DNA from 3 places in the Metabacillus sp. B2-18 genome. Region 1 is predicted to be linked to each of the others. Evidence: riboswitches for the same ligand, from Rfam matches in the RefSeq annotation. Region 1 holds a riboswitch; each other region holds the start of a gene.
The links. A riboswitch is a leader RNA that binds a small molecule or an ion and turns the genes downstream of it on or off. The one in region 1 is predicted to bind thiamine pyrophosphate.

Region 1 (5,538 bases):
GTGTTCAAGAACTTGTCCAACACTCCATGTTTGTTCGTTTTCTCTATCATTAAATAAATGTTCTGGAATGTCATCAACAGTATGTAGAATTTCTTGACGTATATTTTCAAGTTGAATGATCATTGTACTCCTCCTTGAGTTAGTATTTTTTCATACAAAAAAAATAAATATGAAATTAATACTATTATACTACAAAGATTTTCCAACTCTATTATGAATTCTTCTACAAATTTCGCAACTATTCTATTACGTTTCATGGTAGAATATTGTAGGTTTTTGAATGATAGGAGGAACGACTTTGAACTCTCCGCGCTTTTTTCCTTATGCAGCTCTGGTTGTTGGTGTACTTTCTGTTTCAACTTCAGCTATTTTTGTAAAGATAACATCAGCTCCTGCTCCGGTTATTGCTTTTTATCGATTGTTTTTTGCGACGATTCTTATTTTGCCAATATTTCTAATCAAACATCGCTCAGAATTGAAGGTCTTATCAAAAGTAGATTGGTTATATTCAACGATAGCCGGTGTATTTTTAGCTTTTCATTTCATTCTTTGGTTTGAATCGTTAAACTATACATCAGTCGCTAGTTCTGTAGTTTTAGTAACTCTTCAACCGTTGTTTGCGTTTGTGGGAACATATTTGTTTTTTAAAGAAAAAGTTTCAAAGATGGCTTTGTGTAGTGGAATTCTCGCTATCACTGGGAGTATGATCATTAGTTGGGGCGATTTTAAAATAAGTGGTCTTGCTTTGTTTGGGGATATTCTTTCTTTAGTAGCATGTGCAATGATTACCGCATATTTGCTCTTTGGACAGGGAATTAGAAAAAGACACTCGCTTACTTTATATACATTCATTGTATATGGAATTAGCTCGTTAACTCTATTACTCTATTGTTTAATCTTACAATATCCCTTAGGTCCTTATCCGACATCAGACTGGTATAATTTTATTTTATTAGCCATTATTCCAACATTACTCGGACACTCATTATTCAATTGGTCTTTAAAATGGGTTAGCACAAATACAATATCCGTGATGATTTTGTTCGAGCCAGTTGGTTCAATAATCCTTGCATATTTCTTTTTAGGAGAAAAAATGATTCCATCTCAAGTAGTGGGAGGAAGTATTATTATGGTTGGGATTATGCTTTTTGTATTAGAAAAACAAATAAAAAAATACATGCGCAAAGAACTAAAGCCTGCCAGCTAATGCTGGAGGCTTTCATTTTTTGTTTGGAGTGATTGATTCTCTTCTTTAATATACTGTGATTGTAAATCTTCTATGGTAATACCAGTTGCTTTAGTAAATCCCTCATTAAAATCATTAGTTTTTGCCGTTTCTATAATGATTGATTTAAGAATTGATTCTCCGAATTGATCAACGAGATACTTAATTGCATAATAACTTTGCAAATAAACATCATAATCTTCTAGACGATATTTTTCCCAGTCTTTATGTGTCACAAGATGGGAAAATGAGGTTTCTTGAAAGGGATAATAGCGATGTGCAACGTTATACATACCAACATACTCTGCAACTCCCTCATGAAACCATAGAGGAATTCTATAGACGTAAAGTTCTTGCTCTTTAATATAAGCTTGTAATCGATAGTGAGTATATTCGTGTAAAATGGTGCTTTGGAAATAAAATGATTGTGGCATTTGATTTGAGACGATATCTGATAAGTCCGTTATGGCAATCCCGACAATATCATTCGGATCGTCAAAGTAGCCCATAGTCTGAACTAAGGAGGTTTTTTCATAAAGATCTTCTATAGAAGAATGAAGAATAAGATCAATCTCGTTATCGTGGACATCACCCAAAAGATTTGTTGTAAGTTCATCAGCACGATTTAGAACATCCTCTATAATTGGGATTAGCTCTTTCTCATGTGTTTCATAATAAATCATTACATTTTTGTATGAGCTCACCATTTTATCCTTCTTCATCGCTTGATAATCTGCAATGGTTACTTTATTTGATTGAAAAGGTATTAAATAAAGCTGGTACTTCTCCTCAAGTGTTAAATTTCCTCCCAACTCACTAGATATCATAAGATTGATGGAAAAAAAGTAGATGGAAAAAAAGAAAGTGAATGTTGTAATGATCATAAAAGAAACAATGCCACTCCGCCCTTTAAAAAACCAAAAGGTAAATGTCTTTTTCAAAGTTATCAAAATATAGACAAAGAAACAGAATAAAGCAAAAGATGTTAATGTCATAATGATGCTGAAAGCAAAACTGACTTTAATGTGAAAAAATAAATGGAAACAAACAAAACATACAAATAGTAAAATAAGAGTAAAGCTGGAGTATATAAGGTTTTTACATACCAATTTAAATGTCTCCAAAGCAACCTCCTGCAAAGGTGAATCTTTATTGATATTTATGAAGCAGGAGTGGTAAAAATGACGTTTGAAGGTAAGGACGTGCATAAGATTTTTCAAAAAAACTCGCCGTTTGACGAGTTTTTAAAATTAAGATGAAATGTAGAAAATCGAACATAAGTAAGCAAAGGTAAAACCTAAAGGAATGCTAAATATTAAAGACAAGCCTTGAACAGGACCCTCTTCATTACTAATTCGAATTGCCTCTTTATAGCCATAAGAGAAATGAAATAGTGATAGAAATAATGTTAATAATATAATTCCATAAGATATAGTCATCTCTTTTTCCTCCGTTTATAAATCTATTATTTCTATTAATAGATGCCGAAAGAATTGAAAATATGAATGTTTTTCTACAAAGTAGAATTTATTCGTGCGGAGAGATAAGGTAATAAGGGGTTTCATAGAGTTAATAGTGTTTACTATGATGATTACTAATTATTTATGAAAAATAGAAAAACCTTGGCGAGGGGCCAAGGTTTTGTTAGAGTTATTTTCTTATTATTAATCTAGGAGAAGTTACTAATAGTAAACTAACAACAATTGCAGAAACGATCATTGTTGGAATCATATAAGAAGCATTATAAACAATAGAGTATGTTAGTACAGGAGTACCTTCAGGTGCGAACGACGCAAAAAATGCAACACCCGCAACAACATGTGCGACCATTCTTAGTAAGCTTCCAAGTAATGCCCCAAGTGTTATATAAAGAATCGCTAATTTTTTACTATTATTTTGAAAAGCGTTTTGAATCTGCTTGAAGAAGACTCCACTAAACCCAACAACAGTAAATGCCAGGTAGTAATCAAGAAACCCTTGAACAGGATGGACAATATAAGGATTACCAAGAACAGCTTGTAAAAGGCCTAGTAACAAACCAGTTAGAAGTCCTCCTTTTATTCCCCAACCATAAGCAATGATAAAAATTGGGATCATGCCCAGTGAAATGGAACCGCCCTGTGGTAACTTACCAATAACACTTGATAATAAATCAAGTAAAAAGGCCAGTGAAGCTAACATTGCAACTTCGATTAAAAATAATAAACGTTGATTTCCTCGCAAACTAATTACCTCTCTTTTACATCAAACCAAAAGGCAACCTTATTTTAGCCTCAAAATAAAAAAGCAATGATTGGAATGATCATATAATCCAAGCATTACTTTAAACATGATCTTCCACATCCCTACACTAGTATTAACTAACAGGTTCAAAGGGTTAGAATGGTAAACATTCAATCTCAGCTTAAAGGCTCCCCTTGTGGTTTAAATATTTATTTTAGTCATTACTATACAGGATCTCTGTGCTTACTACAACTATAAATATAGAATAAATAAGAGTTTAGTCTACAGTGTAATGAAAGGTGAGAATAAAACATATAATTCATCAGAATTGTCCAAGAGGTGAATGTATGGGTATTAAAAAACTATTCAACTTTAAAAATCCAGCACTAATAAAACAAATGAAAGTAGCAAAAATAGAAAGACAATACGGTGGTATTATTCATCAATTAGAACTTGATGATTTTTGGGATAGTCTTCAAAGTTATGAAAGAGCATTTATTAGAAATTGTATAAAGTGGTCCTTTGGAGGAAGGATTCAGCCTAAGGATTTAGATCACCCTGACAGTCATGCCAAAACAAAAAGAAGTGATTGTGGTTTTTTATTAGGAAATGTTTCTTGGGCTTTTGAATCAAAGGAATATCTTCTTGCTGAAAAATTATTAATTGAAATCATTAACCGTACGAAGCGTCCTTTTATTTTGCACCGTGCCCACCAGGAATTAGTTAAAATGTATTATGCTCAAAGTGAGGAAGATGATAAAATACTATATAAATGTAAAGAACTCTGTGAATATCATATTGAGTTAGCACCTTTAATACTCACAGAAGCATTAAAGAAAGATATTACCCCCCCTGAAATTTTAGCATTTAAATTATTAAAGGATATTTTAGATAAAGAAGGTAAATTAAAAGAGCGCGAGAATATATCTTTGCTTGAAGAACAATATTATAGAGGGGCAATGAATGAAGGTGGCTGATTGTCATCTTTTTTATTTTTTTAAAAGTGCTTGTGTTTATAAAATAAACGTGATATATTATTAAACGTCGCTTCTGAAGCAGACAAAAAAACAACACGAAAAAATAGGTGTTGACGAGAAGATTACTAAATGTTATATTGGTTAAGTCGCTTCTGAAACGGAGCTTGAAATGATCTTTGAAAACTAAACAAAACCAAGCGTGCTAAAGTTAATCTTACTGAGATTAACAAAAGTAAGTAATGTACTTTTATAGTACAAGTTATTATGAGCTATATCAACTCTTTATTGGAGAGTTTGATCCTGGCTCAGGACGAACGCTGGCGGCGTGCCTAATACATGCAAGTCGAGCGAACCAATGGGAGCTTGCTCCCTGAGGTTAGCGGCGGACGGGTGAGTAACACGTGGGTAACCTGCCTGTAAGATTGGGATAACTCCGGGAAACCGGAGCTAATACCGGATAACATTTTGAACCGCATGGTTCAAAATTGAAAGACGGCTTTTAGCTGTCACTTACAGATGGACCCGCGGCGCATTAGCTAGTTGGTGAGGTAACGGCTCACCAAGGCAACGATGCGTAGCCGACCTGAGAGGGTGATCGGCCACACTGGGACTGAGACACGGCCCAGACTCCTACGGGAGGCAGCAGTAGGGAATCTTCCGCAATGGACGAAAGTCTGACGGAGCAACGCCGCGTGAACGATGAAGGCCTTCGGGTCGTAAAGTTCTGTTGTTAGGGAAGAACAAGTACCAGAGTAACTGCTGGTACCTTGACGGTACCTAACCAGAAAGCCACGGCTAACTACGTGCCAGCAGCCGCGGTAATACGTAGGTGGCAAGCGTTGTCCGGAATTATTGGGCGTAAAGCGCGCGCAGGCGGTTTCTTAAGTCTGATGTGAAAGCCCACGGCTCAACCGTGGAGGGTCATTGGAAACTGGGGAACTTGAGTGCAGAAGAGGAGAGTGGAATTCCACGTGTAGCGGTGAAATGCGTAGAGATGTGGAGGAACACCAGTGGCGAAGGCGACTCTCTGGTCTGTAACTGACGCTGAGGCGCGAAAGCGTGGGGAGCGAACAGGATTAGATACCCTGGTAGTCCACGCCGTAAACGATGAGT
Region 2 (5,538 bases), 2.4 Mb from region 1:
ATATCACGGAAGTGAGTATATAAGAAATTTTCTTTGTGATGAGCTAAACACCATTGTGCTAAGATAGAGCCTCCTCTTGATACAATTCCTGTGGTCCGCTTAGCTGTTAAAGGGATATATCTAAGAAGAACTCCAGCATGAATAGTAAAATAATCAACCCCTTGTTCAGCCTGTTCAATTAGCGTGTCACGATAGACTTCCCATGTTAAATCTTCAGCAATTCCATTTACTTTTTCCAATGCTTGATAGATAGGTACAGTACCAACAGGAACAGGGGAATTTCGGATAATCCATTCACGGGTTGTATGAATGTCTTTTCCAGTTGAAAGGTCCATTATCGTGTCTGCTCCCCACCTGGTTGCCCATGTCATTTTTTCAACTTCTTCTTCAATTGAAGAGGTAACAGCAGAATTCCCAATATTAGCATTAATCTTAACATGAAAATTTCTCCCGATAATCATTGGCTCAGTTTCGGGATGATTAATGTTAGCCGGAATAATAGCACGGCCTGATGCAACTTCTTCACGTACAAATTCGGGGTCCATTTGCTCCCTGATCGCAATAAACTCCATTTCAGGTGTAATAACCCCGTTTCTAGCGTAATGAAGCTGTGTTACTCGGTTACCGTCTTTTGCCACCAAAGGGTGTATGTGATTAGAGGGAAAGACCTCAATGTTTGTATGGTCACTAGAAGCTTTATATCCGTTATCTTCGGGCTTAGTTTCGCGTCCCTCATATTGCTTAACATCATTACGAGCAAGGATCCATTTTTCTCTCACTCTTGGTAAGCCTTTTCGAATATCAATTTCAGCAGTTATGTCGGTGTAAGGTCCACTCGTATCATAGACTTGAACAGGTGGATTAACTTCTTCAACATATGTATTCTTCGTTATGCTCTGGGAAATTTCCCTTACAGGAACTTGAATGTCAGGATTACTACCTTGTACATAAACTTTTTTACTTCCGGGAAATGGCTGTTTAATTGTTATCTTCATGCTTTCTCCTCCTTGAAATGAAAGTGATCGATTCAACATCAGCGGAAGGCAAATAAAAAACGGGTTCTGAAATTCAGAACCCGTTCAATGGTAGTAGGTAAAAATTGTAAAAGGGTGCGCGCATATCCCTTTACAATTGTCGCTACTTCCCTACGCTGGTATCATCCAGATCAGGTTCAAAGGGTCAAAGAACTTCAAACGCGTTCCTCTCTCAGTCCAGGCTAATGGACTCCCCTAGTAGAAAATGGTAATTTAATTAAAATCAGTTATAATCATATCATAATTGTTCATGTAGTCAACAGAATTTTTTGAAAAATAGGAGGGATTTGAGTTACCCTTATCTTTTCATCAATTGTCGATGGAGCTTCTCCATACGGACCTGCCATTCTTCAGAAAGTTCCCTAAGAGATAAAATCTTTTCAATTTGGGATAGATTCTCTTTATGATGGAAAAATGTATGGTGAATGGCAGCTACTGAAATGCCTGCAGGATGTTTTTTTATCAGTTTAATACTTGAATCCGAAGAGATCCTCCCTACCTCTAAAACACGAAAGAAATAACCGGTAAAACCATGTTCAACGATCTTATTTAATATTGTGTTGATATTGGTATATTTGTTAATAGTTGAACATGGGAATCTTCCTTGTGAAACTTGAACTACAACTTCACCAATTTGATAAATATCGCCTACGCAAACATCTGTTTCTTTCATACCTGAAACTGTTAGATTTTCTCCAAAAGCCGCCTTTGGTAAAGATTGTTTGTAAAGATTCTCCCAAAAATCATAATGTTCGTAGGGATAAACACAAATTACACGTTCAGACCCTCCATGGTAATCGTGGTTTGCTACATCATCGTCTAAAATATGGCTTGATTTTACCTCAAGTTTTTCTACTTGATTTTTACATATCCCTGAACGAAATTCTTTTCCTTTATGTATAAGTGTTGTTGGTTTTCCTTTACTAAGCCAAATAATTTTTTGATTCAATAGTATCACTTCCTCATGTATTTATCATTGTGTCTATAATAGAAAAAAATACACCAAAACCTTATTAAATGGTGTATTTTTAAGAAAGCTATTTTATTTTTTCTTATTAAGAGGTGAAGGATTATTTTTGTTCATTTCAATATTTAATAATTCATCTAAGTTTTGACTAGCAACCAATGTTCGATGTGAACTAATTCCATCTTCTTTGGCGATTGAAAACATTCTTTTTCGGTATTCTTCTATAACTGCATCTAGCGATTTCACACTGAACACCTCGCAATTTACATATATAGGTGGTAAAAAGTCCTATTAAATCTATTATCGGATATTTTTGTCAATTGTAAATAGAGAAATATGCTTTTAATGTATAATTTTTTGAAAATATTAAAAAAAGTAGGGTTAACAAAAGTGGAATGAGGAGATAAGGGGAAATATCAACTGTTATGTTTTATTGAGGGAAGCTAGAATTAATCGCTGCAGCAATATTATTATGTGTTGTCTGCAGCGATATATGATTAATTCCTACCACGTCCAAACCTAAATTGTGCATTCAACTGACCTTGTAGCATTTTTTTTCTAACATCTGCTTCACTTTCACGTTTCCTTTCTTTTAATCTCATTTCTTTTAAGATTTCAGTAGTTTGTACACCGTCCTCTCGTTTATCTGCAATGTCCATTAGTGTCTCAATATCAGAAAACGAATATTTTCTAGTTCCTCGTTCATTCCGATATGGAGCAATTAGTTTTCTTTCTTCATAATATCGAATTTGTCTCAAAGTTAATCCAGTCAACTCACTGACAGTCCCAATTGAGATTACCTTTTTATCCTTGTATGAGCGGTCTTGGTGATTCATTGCTCCACCCCTTAAAACATTCTTTTTACAAGTATATCCTGTTATGTAAGGAATGGCTTTTGTTTTGTTAGAAAATCTAACATAAAAATATGAAGATGCAAAAAGGGTGTTAGGAATCTTTACAGTGAAACTGAATCTTCTTTTAGATGAGGATAAAATGGGGATGACCACAAAATGGATTTTTAACATGTTTGCTTTAGAATATACCGAGTATTGTTGATTCTTGTTTCCTTAGAAAGATGAATTTTTACCCTATGAATTCTTTATTGGAACCATGGGGAAACCCGTTATTGAGTTGCACGAGGATTTGCTTTGAAAGAGAGCTTAAAAAGGTGAGTGGAAATATAGAGGTTACCTCTTCATATTGATTTGTTTCAGAATTGTAAATTGTTAGGATGTCAATTTTCTCATTATTAAAGATTGCCATGTATAGTTGCTGAGCTTTCGGCTCATTTTGGTTAAGGTAGAATACTTTTGTTCTTAAATAATCTGCCTTCTTTGCTATAACTTTTATTTTCACAAGTTTCAACTCCTTAAAGTGTTGAAACTATTCTCGACAAAATTTAAAGAATTTAATCAAATTAATACAATCTTAATAACTCGAAAGAAAATCTTAACATTACATTAATCGTCACATAATATTTTTGAGGTAAAGTAAGAAAGGTAAAATTATTAAATATGGAGATGAGTGCTATGAGCAAAATGTTACAAACTGCACTTGAGGAACAAAGAAATTATTACTCTCAAAAACTACTTGCAATTGGTGTTTATAATAGTCAGGTTATGAATAAGATGACGCTAACCGAGCTTAAAAATGAATATAATTATTTCTATCATAATGTTCCGAACGTAAAGGTAAAAGGGAACTCCGCAGGGTGATAGGGAACGAGAGCTCCACTTAATAAAAAAAGAGCTCTCTATACATATAAGTACTTATTCTTGAATGGAGTTAATAAAAAAATCATTGAATGGGTCGGGCAATATTGTCTTAAGTGTTGGAAATTCTTTCTTAATTTGATCGAGACTTTCTATTGAGGAATGGATATAGGTATCAAGAATTTCTGAATGAAAATCATGTTGATCATTTTTTTTGCAGCGTATTAATCTGTCAATTTCAGTCAGTACAAGATTATCATTTGAACATTCCTCAAAGATCCATTTCTCTCCTATTTGTGGAAACTCACGATGATTAACAATCCAAATACAGCACGCAATTGGTTTTATTACATTTAAATATAGTTTTGTTTTTGATTTATTCGTTTCAAATAAAGAATGATGATTTCTTTTAGCCATACTTAAATAATGATGAAGAACGGAAACTGGCGAAAAAGAAAGTTTAGAAAGTTTTCTTATTTCTTTTATAAAAAAAGGGTGAGTAAGATAGATTATTGGAGAATGTATCCACTCTAGTAATGTAGGATTAGATTTCAAAAGTAGTTGTAGAGCTTTTTTTATATCCCATCCAACATATTCCTCGTTATCTTTTGTAGAAAAGTCTAAGGTGTTTTTTCCTTCGGTAAGCTGCAAGTACCAGTTCATTTCTCGTTTATAAATAAAGCGAACATCAAAATCACTAAAAGATGTGTTCATGTTCCATGCTCTGCTTCCAGATTCGCAGGCATATAGAATTGTAATGTTTTGGTCTTTTTCTATTTTCCCTAGTGTTTCTAGTATTTTTTTATTCATAAGTCACCTCAAGATATATCTTTTCTTCTTTTTCTCCGTTAACACCTTCAAATATTCAATGATTAATAGTAAAATAAAAAAGTATCTAAAAATTGAATAGTTATCTATTGTTAATTTTGAACAAGAGGGCGATGGAATGAGATCATTTACTGAAGAAGAATTACAAAATGCATTAGATTTATTTCGTGTATTTGCAAGAGCTTTTAAAAGTATTTCCGAGCATTCTATCCGGGATAGTAAAGAGCACGGATTTAATCCAACAGAATTTGCTGTTTTGGAATTATTGTTTACAAAGGGGCCGCAAAAATTACAGCAAATTGGTTCAAGGTTGTTACTTGTTAGTGGAAATGTTACGTATGTTATTGATAAACTTGTAAAAAACGAGTTTATCTATCGGGAACAGGATCCTAAGGATAAGCGTTCAATTTACGCTAAGCTAACTGACAAAGGACAAAAGTATTTAGAAGAAATTTATCCTATACATGCTATACGGATTGCGCGTGCATTTTCAGGTCTTTCGGATGAAGAACAAGAACAATTGAAAGCGTTATTAAAAAAGGCTGGAGTTCATAGTCAACATTTGCTATTTAGATAGACATAATGTTAATAATTTTTGTAAACGTTTTCTAGGAGTGACTCATATAAGTCACTCCTTTTTATTTCTTATAAGAAAATCAGTAAATCACTAAGCTCTTTATTTGCCATGGTACGAGTAGTAACGTATCTTAATAATTAAATGTTACAAAAAGAATGCATGATTCAAAACATGTTAAAACTTGAAATAGCAATTGTAAGAATTTATATTGAGTTAGGATATTACATAATTAATCTTACTTTTATTGGTAGTGTCAAAAGATTTATGAAAACTACCTAAAGGGTTAGCTTCTCTCCTATTTACTGGATGGAGATGCGCCGCAATCTCTCTTGACAAACACGCCAATGGTTTGTGGATTGTTTAACAAGGGCGAAGGGAACAAAAGAAGGCATACCAAATAAGCCCTTGGTTGTTTCCATT
Region 3 (5,538 bases), 2.2 Mb from region 1:
TATTGGTCAAATTATTTTACTTGTGGCTGTTATAGCTGACTTAGTCACAATGGTGCTTCTTGCTGTTTTTGCTTCCATTTATGGTGGTGGAGACAACAATACCTGGTTGTTATTAGTTCTATTTGGAGCAGGTGTTGGGCTCTATTTCTTAGGAAAAACATTTATGAATCGTTCATTCATCGAAACAATGTCAAAAGGGACGATTCAAATTGGAACACGAGCTGTTTTTACCTTAATTATTTTATTAGTGGCCATTTCCGAAACAATTGGTGCCGAAAATATTTTAGGAGCTTTTTTAGCAGGTGTGCTAGTTTCGCTATTATCTCCTAACAAAGAAATGGTTCAAAAGCTTGATTCTTTCGGATATGGATTTCTTATTCCGATTTTCTTTGTAATGGTTGGAGTTGATTTAGATATTTGGGCATTGTTTAAAGACCCTAAAATCTTCCTGCTTATTCCATTATTATTTATCGCACTTCTGATTTCTAAGGTTTTGCCTGTTTATTATTTGAAAAGATGGTATGATGGCAAAACAACACTTGCAGCTGGTTTTCTCTTAACATCAACGCTTTCTCTAGTGATTGCTGCTGCTACGATTGGGGAAAGAATGGAGATTATCACAGCTGAAATGTCAGGTGCACTTATTTTAGTTGCTGTTATTACAAGTATAGTAACTCCGATTTTCTTTAAAAAGCTCTTCCCAAAAAGCGATGGCAAGCCAACAAAAATCAAGGTTGCCTTTATTGGTGCCAATCAAATGTCACTGCCTGTTACGAGAGAGCTAAACCAAGATCTTTATGAAACAACGGTTTATCATATTCAACAAGATAAAATTGATAAACAAATCTCTGAATCATTGTTTGAAATTAGAGAAATTGATAATTTTCAGGTTGAAACATTAAAAGAACAAAACGCATTTGATGTAGACTTAATCGTTGTGGCTACTGGTGATGAACAACGAAATGCCGATATAGCCTTATCTGCAAAAAATGAGCAAGTTGACCGAGTGATTGCCAGTGTGGCTTCACCTGATTTAGCAAGTCAATTAAAGGATGAAGGTATTGATATTTTCTCTACACTTCTTTCAACAAAAACGATGCTTCGTGCTTTAATTGAAGCGCCAAGTGTCATGAGAATCTTAACAAATCAGGAAACAACTCTATATCAAATTAACTTAAATAATGCAAAATACGATAACATCCTGCTACGAAACTTTCCGTTTACAGGAGACATTATTTTTGTCCGTATTTTCAGAGGCAAAGATTCGATTGTTCCACATGGAGATACAGACCTGAAATTAGGAGACCGTCTAATTGTGACGGGCTCTAGAGAATATGTAAATGAACTTAAACATGAGTTGGAATTGATATAATTTTTATCAATTAAAAAACATCAGGGTATCTTACTCTTGAAAGTTTCCAAACATTTGGTATGATAGAAATAAGTAAATACGAGAGAAACAAAACAACCGCTAGGGGAGCCTTAAATAGAGGCTGAGATTAAAGTGTGACTTTAAGACCCTTATAACCTGATCTGGATGATACCAGCGTAGGGAAGTGGCTACAGCATGGTTATTTGTGTATGTAAACCACTTTCCCTATTGGAAAGTGGTTTTTTGCGTCTTATAAAACTTTACTATCTAAGAATTAAGGTGAAAAAAGTGGAATTTCATGTCATTACAGATGGCAAGCAAACGGTAAATGAATTAACAGTGAAACTTACGATGCTCCATCAAGATGTGGATTATATTCATATCCGGGAAAAACAAAAAACGGCTTCAGACATCATGTTACTTGTGTCAAATTTGCTTCAGCGGGGTGTACCGAAGGAAAAACTTGTGATCAATGATCGACTTGATGTTGCTTTATTACATAATATCCCTAATGTTCATTTACCAGGACACGGCCTTCCTGTTGAAGTAGTAAGAGCTTTTGATTCACACGTAAGAATTGGACGGTCCGTCCATTCGCTAGAAGAAGCTTTACGATGTGAGGAAGCGGGAGCTGATTACCTGTTATTTGGTCACATCTTTGAAACAAATTCAAAAGCAGCATTACCTCCAAGGGGTGTAGAACAATTAGCTGAAATTTGTGAGCACATTACCATTCCAGTTATTGCGATTGGAGGCATTACTCCTAATACAATTAAGTTGCTTAACAACGTAAGCGTTGATGGTGTTGCTGTTATGTCCTATGTTATGGGGACCAGTGATCCAATCGGAGCTTTAACCACTTTAAAAGAGGGGGGTTACCATGCAAAAACAATATGATGTAGGAATTGTTGGCGGTGGTATTATTGGACAGTCAATTGCTTATCAGCTTGCAAAAGAGGGAATCTCCGTTCTTGTATTAGATAGCCATAAAGGTGGTACAGGTGCTACATGTGCAGCTGCAGGCATGCTTGGTGCAAATTCTGAATTGGAAAACAATGATGCTTTTTTTCAGTTTGCGAAAGAAAGCCAAAGACACTATCACATTTTGCGTGATGAACTTTCAGAATTGTCACAGATAGATATTCAGCTAGTTGACAAAGGAATGTATAAGCTAGCAATGACAGAAAATGAAGCGAAAGTTTTGAAGAAAGCTGTTGATACCTACGAAACATTAGAATGGCACACGAAAGAAACAGTTTTACAAAATGAACCACATGTTTCTGATTCGATCGTAGGAGCGCTCTATATACCAGAAGATGGTCATGTTTCTCCTATACATGTATGTGCGGCATTTACGAAATCTGCTAGTTTACTAGGAGCAACCTTTAAAGAAAATACACCTGTTCATTCTATTAAGAAAACAGCTACGAATGAATACACGCTATCAACACCACAAGGAGATTATCTTTGTAGCAAAGTAGTCATAGCGAATGGAGTATGGAGTGGTCACTTTTTTAAACAATTAGGACTTGATGTCAGTATGAAGCCAGTTAAGGGTGAATGTCTTTCTGTTCAAGGAGACCACTTAGATCTGAAAAAGACTCTTTTCTATGATCATTGTTACATCGTTCCGAAGGGTAATGGAAGGTTTGTGGTAGGGGCCACAATGGTTGAGAATGATTGGAGTACAACTCCATCTCTTGGTGGAATTCAGTCTTTAATCGAAAAAATTACTCCGATGATGCCAAGTATTACTTCTGCTAAATTGATAGATACTTGGGCTGGATTAAGGCCGCAATCAGATGATGGAAAGCCTTATATTGGACAGCATCCTCTTGATGAGAACATCTACTTTGCAGCAGGACATTATCGAAATGGAATTTTGCTTGCCCCTAAAACAGGAACAATGATTAGAGATCTTATTTTAAAAAGAAAGCAAAACGAAGAGTATGTTCATGCTTTTTCTTTAACGAGAAAGCTTACTCAAACAGCGAGGTGATTTCATGAGTATTAAATTGAATGGTGAACTTGTTGATTTAAAGCAAGATGTTAAAACAATTCAACATCTACTGGCGTTTTACAAGCTAGAAGATCGACTTGTTATTGTCGAGCATAACCGCGAAATCGTTTTAAAAGATCAATACGAAAACACAACCATTTCAAATGGTGATGAAATTGAATTAGTTCATTTTGTAGGAGGAGGATGATGTTATGTTAAAAATTGCAGATAAAACATTTCAATCAAGATTATTATTAGGTACAGGAAAATACCCTTCATTTGAAGTTCAAAAGGAAGCAGTTGCACAATCAGAAGCTGAGATCTTAACGTTTGCGGTACGCCGTATGAATATTTTTGAAGAATCACAGCCTAACTTTTTAGAACAATTAGATGTTTCAAAATATACACTGCTACCAAATACAGCAGGAGCTAAAACAGCTGAAGAAGCAGTGAGAATTGCTAAGCTAGCAAAAGCATCAGGCTTATGTGACATGATTAAAGTTGAGGTTATTGGCTGTGATCGTTCATTACTACCTGACCCAGTTGAAACATTAAAAGCAAGTGAAATGCTTTTAGAAGAGGGCTTTATCGTTTTACCATACACATCAGATGATGTTGTGCTTGCTAGAAGATTAGAAGAGCTAGGTGTTCACGCTATTATGCCGGGAGCATCTCCAATTGGCTCTGGTCAGGGACTTTTAAATCCTCTTAATTTATCATTTATTATTGAGCAATCTAAAGTGCCTGTCATTATTGACGCAGGAATTGGTTCACCAGCGGATGCAGCATTAGCAATGGAGCTTGGTGCAGATGGAGTTCTATTAAACACAGCTGTTTCGGCTGCTAAAGATCCAGTGAAAATGGCGGTTGCGATGAAGCTAGCGATTGAAGCTGGAAGACTAGGGTATGAAGCTGGTAGAATAGCTAAAAAAGACTATGCTATTGCAAGTAGTCCAACAGAAGGAATGATTACGACTTAATGGAACGCTATTCAAGACAAATGCTATTTACTCCAATTGGAGAAAAGGGTCAAGATAATATACGAAAAAAACATGTATTGATTGTTGGAGCAGGTGCATTAGGAACGGCTAGTGCTGAAATGATTGCACGTGCGGGTATTGGAAAATTAACAATTGTTGACCGAGATTATGTTGAATGGAGCAATTTGCAAAGACAACAGCTTTATATAGAAGATGATGCGATAAATCGGATTCCTAAAGCTGTTGCAGCAAAGCAGCATCTTGAAAAAATAAATTCAGAGGTTGAGGTTATTTCATATGTAGAAGATGTAACATCTGCAAACATAGAGGAATTTGCCGAAGGTGTAGATGTAATCATTGATGCAACAGATAACTTTGAAACAAGATTATTGATTAATGATCTTTCAATAAAAAATAATATTCCGTGGGTTTACGGTGGGTGTGTTGGAAGCTATGGTTTATCTTTCACCATTATTCCTAACGAAACACCTTGTTTACATTGCTTACTAAAGCATATCCCATTTGATGGAATGACCTGTGACACAGTCGGGGTGATCTCACCAATTGTTAGTATGGTTGCTTCACATCAAGCAGCAGAAGCACTAAAAATACTCGTAGCTGATATGGAAAACTTGCGCGGTAAGCTTGTATCATTTGATTTATGGAAAAATCAATATTCTTCGATTAATATGGATCGATTGAAAAATGATGCATGCCCAACTTGTGGTAGTGATCCAGTCTTTCCTTACTTAACAGCTGAAATGGAAACAAAGGCAGCTGTGCTTTGCGGAAGAGATACTGTGCAAATTAGACCGAGTTCAGGTAAACAATTTTCTTTTGAGCAAATTGCCGAGCGTATAAAGCCGATCGCAGATGCTTTTTTAGAAAATCCATTTCTTATGTCATTTACGTTTGGTGAACACAGAATCGTTCTATTTAAGGACGGTCGTGCCCTGATTCACGGAACAAAAGATATTTCTGAAGCGAAGAAGATTTATCATCGCTACATAGGGTAGCAAGGAGGATATAAAATGACGGTATCTCGTGCTTTAACAATTGCGGGATCGGACTCTGGAGGAGGAGCAGGCATCCAAGCGGACTTAAAAACATTTCAAGAGCTTGGAGTATTTGGTATGACAGCAATCACTGCTGTTACAGCTCAAAATACACTTGGTGTCCAAGGAGTT

Region 2: it holds a riboswitch for thiamine pyrophosphate, as region 1 does, so the genes downstream of both, thiC (phosphomethylpyrimidine synthase ThiC) here and thiT (energy-coupled thiamine transporter ThiT) in region 1, are expected to answer to the same signal.
Region 3: it holds a riboswitch for thiamine pyrophosphate, as region 1 does, so the genes downstream of both, LPC09_RS04930 (thiamine phosphate synthase) here and thiT (energy-coupled thiamine transporter ThiT) in region 1, are expected to answer to the same signal.

What each region holds. Positions count from the first base shown of each region.
Region 1 is NZ_CP088245.1:3,888,377-3,893,914, reverse strand. Features, by position in the region: gene LPC09_RS19795 (DinB family protein) at 1-123, opposite strand, end outside; gene LPC09_RS19790 (DMT family transporter) at 299-1,207, shown strand; gene LPC09_RS19785 (peptidase MA family metallohydrolase) at 1,204-2,109, opposite strand; gene LPC09_RS19780 (hypothetical protein) at 2,476-2,664, opposite strand; gene thiT (energy-coupled thiamine transporter ThiT) at 2,876-3,448, opposite strand; TPP riboswitch at 3,551-3,653, opposite strand; gene LPC09_RS19770 (hypothetical protein) at 3,796-4,425, shown strand; rRNA gene LPC09_RS19765 (16S ribosomal RNA) at 4,708-5,538, shown strand, end outside.
Region 2 is NZ_CP088245.1:1,526,974-1,532,511, forward strand. Features, by position in the region: gene thiC (phosphomethylpyrimidine synthase ThiC) at 1-995, opposite strand, end outside; TPP riboswitch at 1,126-1,241, opposite strand; gene LPC09_RS07715 (MOSC domain-containing protein) at 1,333-1,983, opposite strand; gene LPC09_RS07720 (aspartyl-phosphate phosphatase Spo0E family protein) at 2,077-2,247, opposite strand; gene LPC09_RS07725 (MerR family transcriptional regulator) at 2,499-2,837, opposite strand; gene LPC09_RS07730 (hypothetical protein) at 3,085-3,357, opposite strand; gene LPC09_RS07735 (Fur-regulated basic protein FbpA) at 3,531-3,716, shown strand; gene LPC09_RS07740 (nucleotidyltransferase domain-containing protein) at 3,771-4,523, opposite strand; gene LPC09_RS07745 (MarR family winged helix-turn-helix transcriptional regulator) at 4,660-5,118, shown strand.
Region 3 is NZ_CP088245.1:940,423-945,960, forward strand. Features, by position in the region: gene LPC09_RS04925 (monovalent cation:proton antiporter family protein) at 1-1,372, shown strand, start outside; TPP riboswitch at 1,464-1,572, shown strand; gene LPC09_RS04930 (thiamine phosphate synthase) at 1,616-2,269, shown strand; gene thiO (glycine oxidase ThiO) at 2,253-3,371, shown strand; gene thiS (sulfur carrier protein ThiS) at 3,376-3,579, shown strand; gene LPC09_RS04945 (thiazole synthase) at 3,584-4,351, shown strand; gene LPC09_RS04950 (thiazole biosynthesis adenylyltransferase ThiF) at 4,351-5,367, shown strand; gene thiD (bifunctional hydroxymethylpyrimidine kinase/phosphomethylpyrimidine kinase) at 5,383-5,538, shown strand, end outside.